3 regions of the Lamprobacter sp. genome follow, and region 2 is predicted to be linked to each of the others. Evidence: predicted binding sites of a transcription regulator. Region 2 holds the regulator's gene; each other region holds the start of a gene.
What was found. The regulator sigma-54, encoded in region 2, starts transcription at its own class of promoters, with help from an activator protein. The targets are predictions, from matches to a motif close to TGGCANGNTNCNTGCTT.
Positions count from the first base shown of each region.

Region 1 (4,161 bases), on a different contig from region 2:
GGCGATGCCAGCGGTCGTGAGCGTTCGCTCGCCGGCTGCTGTCTGCACGCGGCGGCCGTCGATGCGCTCCAACAGCATGGGGATGTCGTCGGCGACCAGATCGATCACGTCGCGCTCGGCGGCGGCACTGGATTCCAAACTGACCGAAGCGCGCACCGCTTCCTCGGCCCAATCGGCATTGCGCCCGCGCAGCTCGGCCAGGCCGCGGAGATAGGCGACGGCGTCATTGACGCGCTTGCGCTCGGACGCGCTCGCGTTGTCCTGGGAGCCGGTTCGTTTGCCATTGCCATTGCCATTGCCATTGCCATCGGCGTTGGCGTTTTCATGACCGGCGCCAGCGCGGGCGGCGGCGCCCTCGCCGGTCGGGGAGCGGTCGCCGAGTCCCGGCAGATCGCCGCCGACCTGAACCGGCGTGGCGGCGCCGAGATTGGTTGCCGGCGCCATGGCGGCGATCTGGCTGGCATAGAGGATATAGGTACCGGCGCTCGCTGCCCGCGCACCGGGCGGGGCGACGAAGCTGGCCACCGGCACCGGCGAGGCGAGGATCGCCTTGATGATGCGGCGCATCGCCTGATCCAGGCCGCCTGGGGTGTCCATACGCAGGATGACCAGTTCGGCATCAGCTGCGGCGGCATCCTCGATCCCACTGACCACGAACTCGCCGGTGGCGGCGCCGATGGCGCCGTCGAGCGGGATGACCAGTGCCTCGCGCGCCTCGGCTGCGGCGTCTGGAAACGGACCGGTCGCGAGCAGTAGCAGGATGGCGATGAGGCTGCGAATCGACATGCTGTTGATCAGGTTATCGGTCGATATAGCGGGCGGTGCCAGTGACGACCGGCTGGCCCGGGCCGATCAATACGCTTTACACGCATTGATCGAACTCGGGATATCGACTAGGCGCGCCCGCGGATGAAGAAGATGACGGCCAGCACGAGGCCGACAATGAACAGAATCCACGCAATCTCGGTTGCGGTACCGGCGATCCCCGAAAAACCGAACACTCCGGCAACAATCGCCACGACAAGAAAGATTAAAGCCCACTGAATCATGCAATTTCTCCAATCTGAAACAGATCATCACTTTGTCCCTTCAGTGATACAAGAAGGATGCCAGTACCGAGGAAAACGGAGGAAACCGAGGAAACCCGAGGAAAAGGGTGTTGCATGAGATCCCGATCGAGGCCAGCGTCCCGTCTGGGGGCGCTCCGTCCCGGTCATCAATGAAACCGAGGTCCTTCGCGATCCCTGAATCGTTGGGGCTTATCGCCCACTCCGGGGTCAATTGACCCGATGCCTGTCCAGTCTGCCCAGTCTGCCCAGCGTGCACCGGACCCGGAGTGCACCGGAAAAGGAACCAGACAGGAAGCGTGATCGCGCTGGCAACCGCTCAGGCGTTCTGCGTCCCTTGGTCGGACGCGCCAGTTGAGACGGCATGAGGTGTGCTTAAGAGGATCAAGGTGCGATGCGTGCAAGCGCCTTGTTGAGCGTGACGCTCGCTATAGGCAACGACTGCCGAGCGAAGCGGCCGCTGAGTTGAGTTCGGCTAGGTGATGACTTGAGGTATCGACATGCGTTCTTGGAAAACCCTGTCCCTTTCCCTGATTGGCCTGCTGCTGGTTGTCACCGTTTTGCTGGTGGTGTTGGGCGTGGTGGTCAGGGACTTCCTCGTCGATCTCTGGTGGTTCCAGTCGCTCGGTTATGAAGTCTATTTCTGGCAGCGTCTGCTCTATCGCTATCTGGTCTTCGCGGTCGCGGCCGCGTTCTTCTTCGCGCTCTTCTTTGCCAACTTCTGGATCGGCAGCAAGTACCTTGGGGCGCCACGTCCAAGGGCGACGGCATCCGAATCCAGCGACACCAAACGGGCCAACAACGAGCGTCCCTCTCTCCGGTTTTATCGACGCTTTCAGAAGCGCTCTTTGGCCCTATACCTGCCATTGACGCTGATCCTGGCGGTGATCGTCGCCCTACCGCTGTTCTTCCATTGGGAACAGGCACTCATGTTCTTGCTGGCGCCAAAGGCCAATATCAGCGACCCGGTCTTTGGGCATGACATCCGTTTCTACCTGTTTTCGCTGCCCTTCTTCAGGCTGCTATACACCGAGGTCATGATCGCGCTCGTGGTCATGCTGCTTGGGCTCGGGTTTCTGTATTGGCTCGACCACCGAGCGATGCCGAGGGCGAGCGGAGGGTTGCGGCGCGGCGCGCGGCTGCATCTGAGCCTGACCCTGTTACTCCTTATCCTGATGGGCAGCTTCTATTTCCTCGGCGACGCCTACAAGCTGCTCTACACGGACGCGCATCAACCGTTGTTCCACGGCCCAGGCTACGAGGAGATGATGGTGACGCTACCGCTGATCGCCGCTGCGGCGGTGCTCGCGCTCCTCGCCGGTGCGCTGCTACTGTTTCTGCTCAATACCGGCAAAGGCATACTCTGGCTTGCGGGGACCCTGGTCCTCTTGCTCGCGGTGGTCGGAGTGCGGTACACGCCGTCCCTGACCGAGCAGGTCGGTGAATTTGTGGTTGAGCCCGCCGAGATGACGCGCGAGACGCCGTTCATCGCGAACAATATCAAGGCGACACTGGCCGGTTACGGATTGCAAGCGGTCGAGACGCGAGATTATCCCATCCGAGAGGAGGGCTGGGAGGAGATTACACCCGAGATCCGACTTAGCCTGCGGAACATCCCGATCTGGGACGATGACAAGCTGTTGTCAGTCTATCGTCAGCTGCAGGAATTCCGGCCCTATTACGCGTTTGACAAGGTGAGCGTCGATCGCTACGAGATAGAGGATGCTTATCGCCAGGTCTTTCTCGCCGCGCGTCACATTAACCTTGAGAAGCTGAGTGAGTCGCGCCAGACCTGGGTCAACTTCTGGCTGAGATACACCCATGGCTACGGCCTCGTCATGACCTCGGCCGCACAGCCGGCGGACGAGCCGATCGAATGGCTGATCCAAGGCATTCCGCCGGATGCCGTGGCGGGTCTGTCCATCGATGAGCCAGCCATCTACTACGGGGCTGCCGATCTGCATCCGGTCATCGCGCCGAATGCAAGCCACGAACTCGATTATGCCGCATCCGACGAGACGCATCTGACCGACTATGCGGGTCGCGGTGGCGTGCCGGTCAGCAGTCTCTTCCGCAAGCTGATCTTCTCGCTGTATTTCGGCGAGCGCAACATTCTGTACACCACGCGGATGACCGACGAGAGCCGGCTGCTGTTCCGGCGCGATATCCGCGAGCGCATCAAAACGCTAACACCAGGGCTGACGCTTGGCCCGAATCCCTATCTCGCGATCGCCAATGGTCGGCTGTACTGGATACAGGACGCCTTTACCACCTCGAAATGGTACCCCTACTCCAAGCCCTATGATGGTCAGGTCGAACATTTTGATCATCCGTTCAATTACATCCGCAATTCGGTCAAGGTGATCGTGGATGCCTATAACGGCAGCGTCGACTACTATCTTGTCGATCCGTCGGACCCGCTGGCCGCTGGTTATGCGCGCAGCTATCCTGGCCTGTTCAAGCCCTTCGAGGCGATACCCAAGGCGCTTAAGCAGCATCTGCGCTACCCGAAGAGCCTGTTCGATGTGCAGATGGACCTCTACACCCGCTATCACCAGACCGATCCGGAGACCTTCTACAACCAGGAGGACGCCTGGGAGCTACCGCTCTCACCGTGGCACGCGGACAATGAACAGCAGCGCTCGCATTACCTTACGCTCAACCTGATCGAGCCGGATCGCTTCGAGTACATCCTGCTCGCGCCGATGAACCAACTGGGTCAACCGGGAATGCGTGCGCTCGCTGTCGCCGGCAACGACGGTGACAGCTACGGTCGGATCATTATCTACAACTTCTCGAAGGGCACGCTCGTCTATGGCCCAGAGCAGGTTAACGCCTTCATCAAACAGGACCCTCGGATCTCCCAGGAGCTGACCCTGTGGAGCCGACGAGGCTCGGAAGCTAGCCGCGGACGCCTGGTCGTGGTGCCGGTCGATGGTGTGCTGACCTACATCCAAGGCATCTTCCTGCAGACGACGACGAAGTCACCACTGCCCCAGCTTGCGCAGCTCATCGTCAGTCAGGGGTCGCTGGTGGTCCTGGCTTCCTCGCTTGAGGAGGGGATTCAGTCGTTGCACGAGCGGATTAAAGCGAC
Region 1 covers NZ_JAYESN010000087.1:4,462-8,622, reverse strand. The annotation lists gene VBE63_RS18505 (nodulation protein NfeD) at 1-786, opposite strand, end outside; gene VBE63_RS18500 (DUF1328 domain-containing protein) at 894-1,049, opposite strand; gene VBE63_RS18495 (UPF0182 family protein) at 1,568-4,161, shown strand, end outside.
Region 1: the regulator sigma-54 is predicted to act here: its motif matches at 1,428-1,444, upstream of VBE63_RS18495 (UPF0182 family protein).

Region 2 (4,161 bases):
TATCAGCCGATGTATATCGAGGCTGATGCCGCAGAGCTCGACGAGAAACAGTTGACCAGCCTCTACATCGGCCATGTCGAGGTCACCCAGGGCAGCCTGTTCATCCAGGCCGACGAGGTGCTTGTGCATCACAAGCCAGACCGCCGTGCTGAGAAGATCATCGCAATCGGTCAACCGGTGCGTTATCGGCAGCTGCTTGATGATGATCCGGAAGAGGTCAAAGGCCGCGCGCTGCGGATGGAGTACGAGGCTGACCGCGAACAGCTGACCCTGATCGATGAGGCGGTGTTGATCCAAGGCGAGGACCGTTTTGCGAGCGATCGCATCGTCTACAATCGGATCACCAAGCGCGTGACTGCGGGTAGCAGCGCCCAAGGCCGCGAGCGAGTGAAGATTCGGATCGAGCCCGAGTCGGAGCCCGCTTCACGGCCAGCATCGGCTCCCTGATGGCGATCCTCGAGGCGCGTGCGCTGGCCAAGACCTATCGACGACGGCGCGTGGTTGATGGTGTTGATCTGGCTGTCGATGCCGGTGAGGTCGTGGGCCTGCTGGGACCAAACGGGGCCGGTAAAACCACCAGTTTCTACATGATCGTCGGGCTCGTCGGCGCTGACGCTGGTCGCATCAGGCTCGATGCCGAGGACATCACCCATCGGCCAATGCACGCGCGAGCGCGGCGGGGTCTCAGCTATCTGGCACAGGAGCCATCGGTCTTCCGTAAACTCTCGGCTCGGGATAATCTGATGGCGGTACTCGAGATGCGCGACGACACGAGCCGCGAGGATCGCCGGCAGCGCTGCGACGAGCTGCTTGATGAGTTGGGCATTGGCCATGTGGCCGATTCACTTGCGCTCAGCCTCTCCGGTGGTGAGCGCCGGCGGCTCGAGATCGCGCGCGCGCTTGCGGTTGAGCCCAAGGTCATGCTGCTTGATGAGCCCTTTGCTGGGGTCGATCCCATCGCGGTAGGCGATATCAAGCAAATTATCAGTCATTTACGCGATCGTGAGATTGCTGTGCTGATCACCGATCATAATGTTCGGGAGACGCTCGACATCTGCGACCGGGCCTATATCATCAACGCCGGCCGAGTCATTGCCAGCGGAGCGCCGGCGGTGTTGCTGCAAGATACGCAGGTGCGGGCGGTCTATCTTGGCGAGCACTTTCGACTCTGAAGACCTTGGTAGAAACCAGGAGATCTAAGCTTGGCGCTGCGACTGAGCCACCTTTTCGTCTAGACTGCAAGCCAATAAGGCCTTTTGTACCCGCATAGCCGCTCGGAATGAAGCAAAGCATCCAGCTCCGTCTTGGTCAGCAGCTGACCATGACGCCGCAGCTCCAGCAAGCCATCAAGCTGTTGCAGCTCTCCACGCTCGACCTCCAGCGCGAGATCCAAGACGCGCTCGAGTCTAATCTGATGCTGGAGACCTCGGACGAAGATCAGGTTGGGCGAGAGGATGCGGGGGACACCGCTGGCGAGACTGCTGAGTTGCGCCAAGCACAGACCGATGCCTCCGTCGATGCCGAGGTTCCCGCTGAATCGAGCACGCTGCCCGATGATCTGGCGCTCGACAGCGAGTGGAGTGATACCTTCGACAGTGATCCTGGCGCCCAGTATGCCGGCCCTTCAGGTTCCCCTGGGTCGAGCGCGTCTGGCGATGTCGACCTCTTTGCGCAGCAGTCGAAACCACAGACGCTGCACGACCATCTCGAGTGGCAGCTCAATCTGGGCCGCCTTGGGGCGCGTGACCGCCTGATCGCCGAGGCGCTGATCGATGCGATCGATGCGGATGGCTATCTTCGGCTCGATCCCGCCGAGCTGCTTGAGACGCTGGATCTGGAGGATCTCGAGCTCGACGAGATCGAGGCCGTGCTGCATGGCATTCAGGCCCTCGATCCCGCTGGGGTTGGTGCTCGCGATCCGCGCGAATGCCTGTTGCTGCAACTACGCCAGCTGCCGCCGGAGACGCCAGATCGCGCGGGTGCGCTGAAGATTTGCGACAGCTTGTTCGACGCGCTGGCGCGCAACGATCTGGATGAATTGCGCCGTCACACCAAGCTTTCCGACCTTGATCTGGCGCGCTCGTTAACGCTGATCCGGTCGCTGCAGCCGCGGCCAGGCTCCCTGATCAGTGACCATCGGACAGACTATGTGATTCCTGATGTGTTGGTGCGTAAGCAGGCTGGTGTGTGGCAAGTCGAGCTAAATCCTGAAACTCAGCCTAAACTGAGAGTGAACGAAGACTATGCAAAGCTGATCCGGCGCGCCGATGATGGGGCCGAGAATGTTTGCTTGAAGACGCATCTGCAGGAGGCCCGTTGGTTTATCAAGAGTCTGCTCAGCCGCAACGATACGGTGCTGCGAGTGGCGGCGAAGATCGTCGAGCTACAGCGCGATTTTTTCGAGTACGGCGAGGAGGCCATGCGTCCGCTGATCCTCAGAGATGTCGCAGACTCGCTCGAGCTCCACGAGTCGACCGTCTCACGCGTGACCACGCAGAAGTACATGCATACGCCGCGTGGTACGCTGGAGTTCAAATATTTCTTTTCCAGTCATGTCGGCACGGCATCGGGCGGAGAATGCTCTTCGACCGCGATTCGTGCCTTTATCCGCAAGCTGGTCGCCGCCGAGGCGGCGAACAAACCGCTGAGCGACAGCAAGATCGCCGGCATCCTGTCCGAACAGGGGATCAATGTCGCGCGACGTACTGTCGCCAAGTACCGCGAGGCAATGGGTATCCCACCCTCGAATGAGCGCAAGCGCCTTTAGCTGCAGCGCTGAATGTCTGCCGCTAAGGCTCGCCTGCAAACCCAGGAGTGACGCAATGCAAATCAACCTCACGGGCCATCATGTCGATATTACCGAACCGCTGAAAGGCTACGTCGAGAGCAAATTCGAGCGCCTAGAGCGCCACTTCGATCACGTGATCAAAGTGCATGTGATCCTGAGCGTCGAGAAACTACGGCAGAAGGCCGAGGCCCGCATCCACATGAATGGCGCCGATGTCTTCGCCGATGCCGTTCATGAAGACATGTATGCGGCCATTGATGGGCTGATCGACAAGCTCGATCGCCAGGTGCTGAAGTATAAGGAGAAGCGCCAGAGTCATCGCGGTAGCGCCACCAAGACGGCTGCCGAAGGGGAGACGGTCAGCGGTGAGCTAGACGATGAGCAGGATGATCTATGAGACGCCACTGCACTGAGCGATGCTCAGGCTGCTTGCAGCGATGAGCGTCTGGTCAATGACTGTGCCGGAGCGGGATGTGAGGCGCTCCGGCCTCCTTTGCGATGCTGCTAGGCTGATGCCTCTGCCGTTGTTGTCCTTATCCAACCAGGCCGTACTGCGTCCTGCATGCGAAGATCACTTTATTTGGAGCGACGGTCGATGTTTCCCCCCAGCCTGATTACTGAGCCGCGCATCCGCTGTCGTGTCGAGGTCACGAGCAAGAAGCGATTGCTGGAGGCCTTGGCCGAGCTCTTGGCGAGTGCGGGTCTGCAGTGTTCTTCAGCCTCTGTCTTCGACCTGTTGAACGATCGCGAACGGCTCGGTAGCACGGGCTTAGGCGAGGGCATCGCGCTTCCGCATGCGCGCATCCAAGGCATCGACACGGCCATTGGCGCCTTCGTGCAGTTGAGCCAGGGCGTCAGCTTTGATGCGCCGGATGATCGTCCGGTTGACCTCGCCTTTGGCCTATTGGTGCCACAGGAGGCAACCGATGCCCATCTGAATCTGCTGGCGAGCCTTGCCGAGCGCTTTAGCAATCCGCAACTGCGCGCGGCACTTCGGGCTGCCGATGATGCCAGTACGTTGCTGGACTTATTGCAGCGTCACGCTTAAGGCTGGCTCGTCGCACAGATGCCCCCCGTCGATACCTTGCAAGGCCTGATTGAGCACCTCGGGCCGAGGCTTGGGCTGCGTTGGCTAACCCCCATACCGGATCAGCCGCGCGCCCTGGTCAATACGGACTCACTCGCTGGGGCGGCCCAGAGTCTGGTCGGCTCGCTCAACTGCATCCATCCTAATCGCCTGCAGGTTCTAGGCGGGGCTGAGATTCGTCATCTCCATGACTTGAGTCCGGCCGCGGGCCGCGACATTCTTGATCGGCTCTTTGCCGCCGAGCCCGCGGCGGTGATCTTTGCTCAGGACATCGATCCGCCGCCGG
Region 2 covers NZ_JAYESN010000005.1:71,391-75,551, forward strand. The annotation lists gene lptA (lipopolysaccharide transport periplasmic protein LptA) at 1-447, shown strand, start outside; gene lptB (LPS export ABC transporter ATP-binding protein) at 447-1,172, shown strand; gene VBE63_RS02520 (RNA polymerase factor sigma-54) at 1,280-2,767, shown strand; gene hpf (ribosome hibernation-promoting factor, HPF/YfiA family) at 2,823-3,185, shown strand; gene VBE63_RS02530 (PTS sugar transporter subunit IIA) at 3,384-3,836, shown strand; gene hprK (HPr(Ser) kinase/phosphatase) at 3,855-4,161, shown strand, end outside.

Region 3 (4,161 bases), on a different contig from region 2:
ATAGTGATGATGGGCGTCCTCGGAGAAACAAGGATGGTCGTTGACCTTGGCGCGAATCGCTTCTGGCAGGTGCGCGAGCTTGTCGCTACTGCTGCCGCAGCCACTCGACGCACAGCCGCCGGCTGGCCCGCTCTCCGCCTTTCGCCGCTCTGTGTTCAGAGTGGTTACCGCTTGAACCATGTCTCGATCCCCGTAAAGTCTGACGGCGTCGCATGTGCGACGCGCTAGGCTGTATAGGGGGTTATAAGCAAACGCTGTGCCCAATGTGTGTATAAGGCTAAGCGGTTGATTCGACGATGGTCAGAGCCGGGTTGCCGAAGCTTCTGTGAGGAGGCTGACAGCGCGTAAGCGTCCGTTGTCGGGTCTGCGACCAGACAGGTCTTACAGGGTTCGAGGGGCGGGGTGGCCTAAGCGAAAGGCGGTCATCAGCCCAAGATGCCTGATGCTGCTGGGGCATTGCTGCCATGAGTCGACCACCTGCCGGCTGTCGACCACCTGCTCGCTGTCTAGCTGCGCCGCTTGAACCAACCGGTGAGACTGAAGCGCTCGCGCTGCGCGGGCTCCACCTCATGCAGAAACCGGGCGCTGAAGAAGGTCACTAGGCGACCGCCTTCGGGGAAGATTAACTCGCTCAGCTCAGGGCGCTCCGGATCGGTGTAGAGACGCAGCGCGCCACCGTCCTGTGCCTGCCAGGCATCATTCAGATAGAGGATGCAGCTCAGTGTGCGCTCGCCGATGCCGCGAAATTGATCCAGGTGCTTGCGGTAGTAGGTACCGGGTGGATAGACGGCTAGGTGCGCCTCAAGCGCGTAGAGGCCAAGGAACAGGCTGCGGTTGATCGCCAGCCGCAGCTGCTCGAGCTGGCTCCAATAGAGGCGCTGCGCAGCGCTGAGCTCATTCGGGTCGAGCCAATCGACCCGGTCGGTTCTGACCTCGTCGCGCAGTTCGAGATCCTCGCCGCGGCCGACGCCGGCGCGTCGGAAGCGTCCGGCCTGCCAGCGCTGTTGCGCCTCATGGCGGAGTTGGCTGATGTGCAGTGGGGCGAGGAAGCTATCGGTCAGGCACCAACCTTGTTCGGCGAGGGTGGCGGCGATCTGCTCGGCGGGCTCGGGTGGTTGTTCGGGCGGCAGGGAAGAGGCGGGATGAGCCAAGTGCGCGGGACTCGGTGAGAAGGGATGCCGAAGTCTGCGCGCAATGTTGCGGTGGGTCGAGCGATTTTGCCGCAGCTGGGTGCGCGATCGGCGCTGATCGCGGCCCGTTCGATGGCTGACGCCTAGGCCGCAACCAGCAAGGATGGCGCTGATCTAGCCGGCGGTCTGCTTGGCGCCGATCAGCTCGATCGGATAGCCGTCGGGATCTTTGACGAAGGCGATGATGGTGGTGCCAGCGTTCATCGGGCCCGCCTCGCGGAGGATCTCGCCGCCTTGCGCCTTGATGCGCGCGGCAGCCTCATAGACATCCTCGACCTCGATCGCGATATGACCATAGGCATCGCCGAGCTCATACTGCTCGACGCCCCAGTTGTAGGTCAGCTCGATGACGGTGTGCTCGGACTCATCACCGTAGCCGAGGAAGGCTAAGGTAAACTCGCCGGCTGGATAGTCTTTCTGACGCAGCAGCTTCATGCCGAGCAGCTTGGTATAGAAGTCGATGGAGCGTTGCAGGTTGCCGGTGCGGAGCATGGTGTGCAGGATGCGCATGGTGATCTTGGGACCTCGTTTGCTGATTGCTCTGCGAGAAGTTGGGGATGATCATGGCGTCTTTGAACTCACAGAGGACCCCTGATGGGCACTGGAAAATTGTTTGTAACGGTCTTCGTTGCGGTGTTGCTCGCCAATGCACTCACGGCGCTGGCGTTGTTCGGTGCGCGAGGCCTGCTGCCTGCTGTTGGATTGCCAGCGCTCAGCATCGCGTCGCGCGACGCTGCCGAGTCGAGCACAGCAACCGCGCCGAGCGAGGAGATTGCCAGCCGCTGGGTACCGGCGATTCAGGAGCGCATCCGCCAGTTCTGGGTGCACCCGGCTGGTACCTGGGAGGGCAACGCCCCAGTCGTCAATGTGCAGCTCGAGCCGGGCGGCAAGGTGATCACCAATCAGGTGAGGATCATCACCAGCAGCGGCAACCCGATGTTCGATCAGTCTGTCGTCAATGCGATCTACGACGCCTCGCCTTTGCCGGTGCCGAGTGGGTCGGACTTCGAGCCGTTCCGCGACTTTAATCTGGTGCTGCGCCCCTGACGGGAGCGTTCATCCAGCTCAGGTGTTTGCCAATCTGGTGCAGAGGCTTGCACCAAGGCGAGGGTGATTGCTCAGGTTTGGTGCATTGCTCCTCGATCAGCGCTCCTGTGAGTCGATCTTGTCCTTCAATATCAGTCGGTTGTTTTCCCTGGTCTGGAATTTGCTTAATGCCGCTAGGCGGCAGCTCTGGCCGACCACTGATGCTCTAAGACTCACCATGATTAGGAGACACTGGATGATTGCGATCCCGTCTTTCAAACCCCTGCTGCTCAGTGCCGGTATCGCGCTCGGGCTGACCGCGTCGCTGTCCGGATTCGCCGAAGACGCCGCGCCCGCAGCGGATCAGGCCAACGATGAGACCATCAAGGTCGGTGTGCTGCATTCGCTCTCCGGCACCATGGCGATCAGCGAGACGACGCTGAAGGATACGGTCCTGATGCTGATCGATGAGCAGAACGAGAAGGGTGGGGTGCTTGGTAAAAAGCTCGAGGCGGTGGTGGTTGATCCGGCCTCGGACTGGCCGCTGTTCGCTGAGAAGGCGCGTGAGCTGCTTCAGAAAGACAAGGTCGCTGCCGTGTTTGGCTGCTGGACCTCGGTGTCGCGCAAATCGGTGCTGCCGGTGTTCGAGGAACTGAACGGCCTGCTGTTCTATCCGGTGCAGTACGAGGGCGAGGAATCGTCCAAGAACGTCTTCTACACCGGCGCGGCGCCGAATCAGCAGGCGATCCCAGCGGTCGATTATCTGAAGGACGAGCTGGGCGTGGAACGCTGGGTGCTGGCCGGAACCGACTACGTGTATCCGCGCACCACCAACAAGATCCTCGAGGCCTATCTGAAGCAGAATGGGGTGGCCGAGGAGGACATCATGATCAACTACACGCCGTTCGGGCATTCCGACTGGCAGTCGATCGTCGCCGACATCAAGAAGTTCGGCTCCGAGGGCAAGAAGACGGCGGTGGTCTCGACCATCAACGGCGATGCCAACGTGCCCTTCTATAAGGAGCTGGGCAATCAGGGTATCTCGGCCGAGGATATCCCGGTCATCGCCTTCTCGGTTGGCGAAGAGGAGCTTTCAGGCATCGACACCGGTCCGCTGGTCGGCCATCTGGCGGCCTGGAACTACTTCATGAGTGTGCCGACCGATGAGAACGAGGCCTTCATCGAGACCTGGCATGAGTTCATCGGCAATCCGAAGCGGGTCACCAATGACCCGATGGAGGCACACAAGATCGGCTTCGATCTCTGGGTGCAGGCGGTCGAGAAGGCCGGCACCACCGACACCGATGCGGTCGAGAACGCCATCGTCGGCTTGACCACCAGCAATCTGAGTGGCGGGACTGCTAAGATGCTGCCCAATCATCACATCACCAAACCGGTGCTGATTGGTGAGATACAGGATGATGGTCAGTTCGCGATCGTCTACCAGACCGAGGAAGAGGTTCCTGGCGATGCCTGGTCGGACTACCTGGAAGGCTCCAAGGATCTGATCGGCGATTGGACAGACCCGATTAACTGTGGCAACTACAATACCAAGACGAAAAAATGCCTTGGCAGCGTGCAGGTTGCAACGGAGTAGTTTTGAGAACCAAGGCGTCTAGAAGCGAGGCGTCTAGTACCGTGGCGTTGAGAGACTAGAGGCAGCGGCCGGCGTTTGCGCCGACGCCGCATTTGATCCGAAGCCAGGGATGGCGCGCTGGTCACCCCAGTTGCCGGAACGTCCTGATCCGAATGACGCGGCAGCGTTCACCCCTTAGATGACCTCGTGCGGTTGATGAGCCCTATGTCCAGGTTTGTGTTTGGCGGCAGTGGCCCTGCTTTGGCGATGGCGCTTGGCTTCTTGCTGTTGCTGATGACAGCCACAGCCACTGGCGCTGACGATAGCCAGCCAACCGATCCCGCCAGAGACCCGACAGCGAAGCTCACA
Region 3 covers NZ_JAYESN010000032.1:10,624-14,784, reverse strand. The annotation lists gene nifB (nitrogenase cofactor biosynthesis protein NifB) at 1-180, opposite strand, end outside; gene VBE63_RS10540 (2OG-Fe(II) oxygenase) at 507-1,151, opposite strand; gene gloA (lactoylglutathione lyase) at 1,305-1,700, opposite strand; gene VBE63_RS10530 (energy transducer TonB) at 1,785-2,237, shown strand; gene urtA (urea ABC transporter substrate-binding protein) at 2,473-3,813, shown strand; gene urtB (urea ABC transporter permease subunit UrtB) at 4,018-4,161, shown strand, end outside.
Region 3: the regulator sigma-54 is predicted to act here: its motif matches at 2,387-2,403, upstream of urtA (urea ABC transporter substrate-binding protein).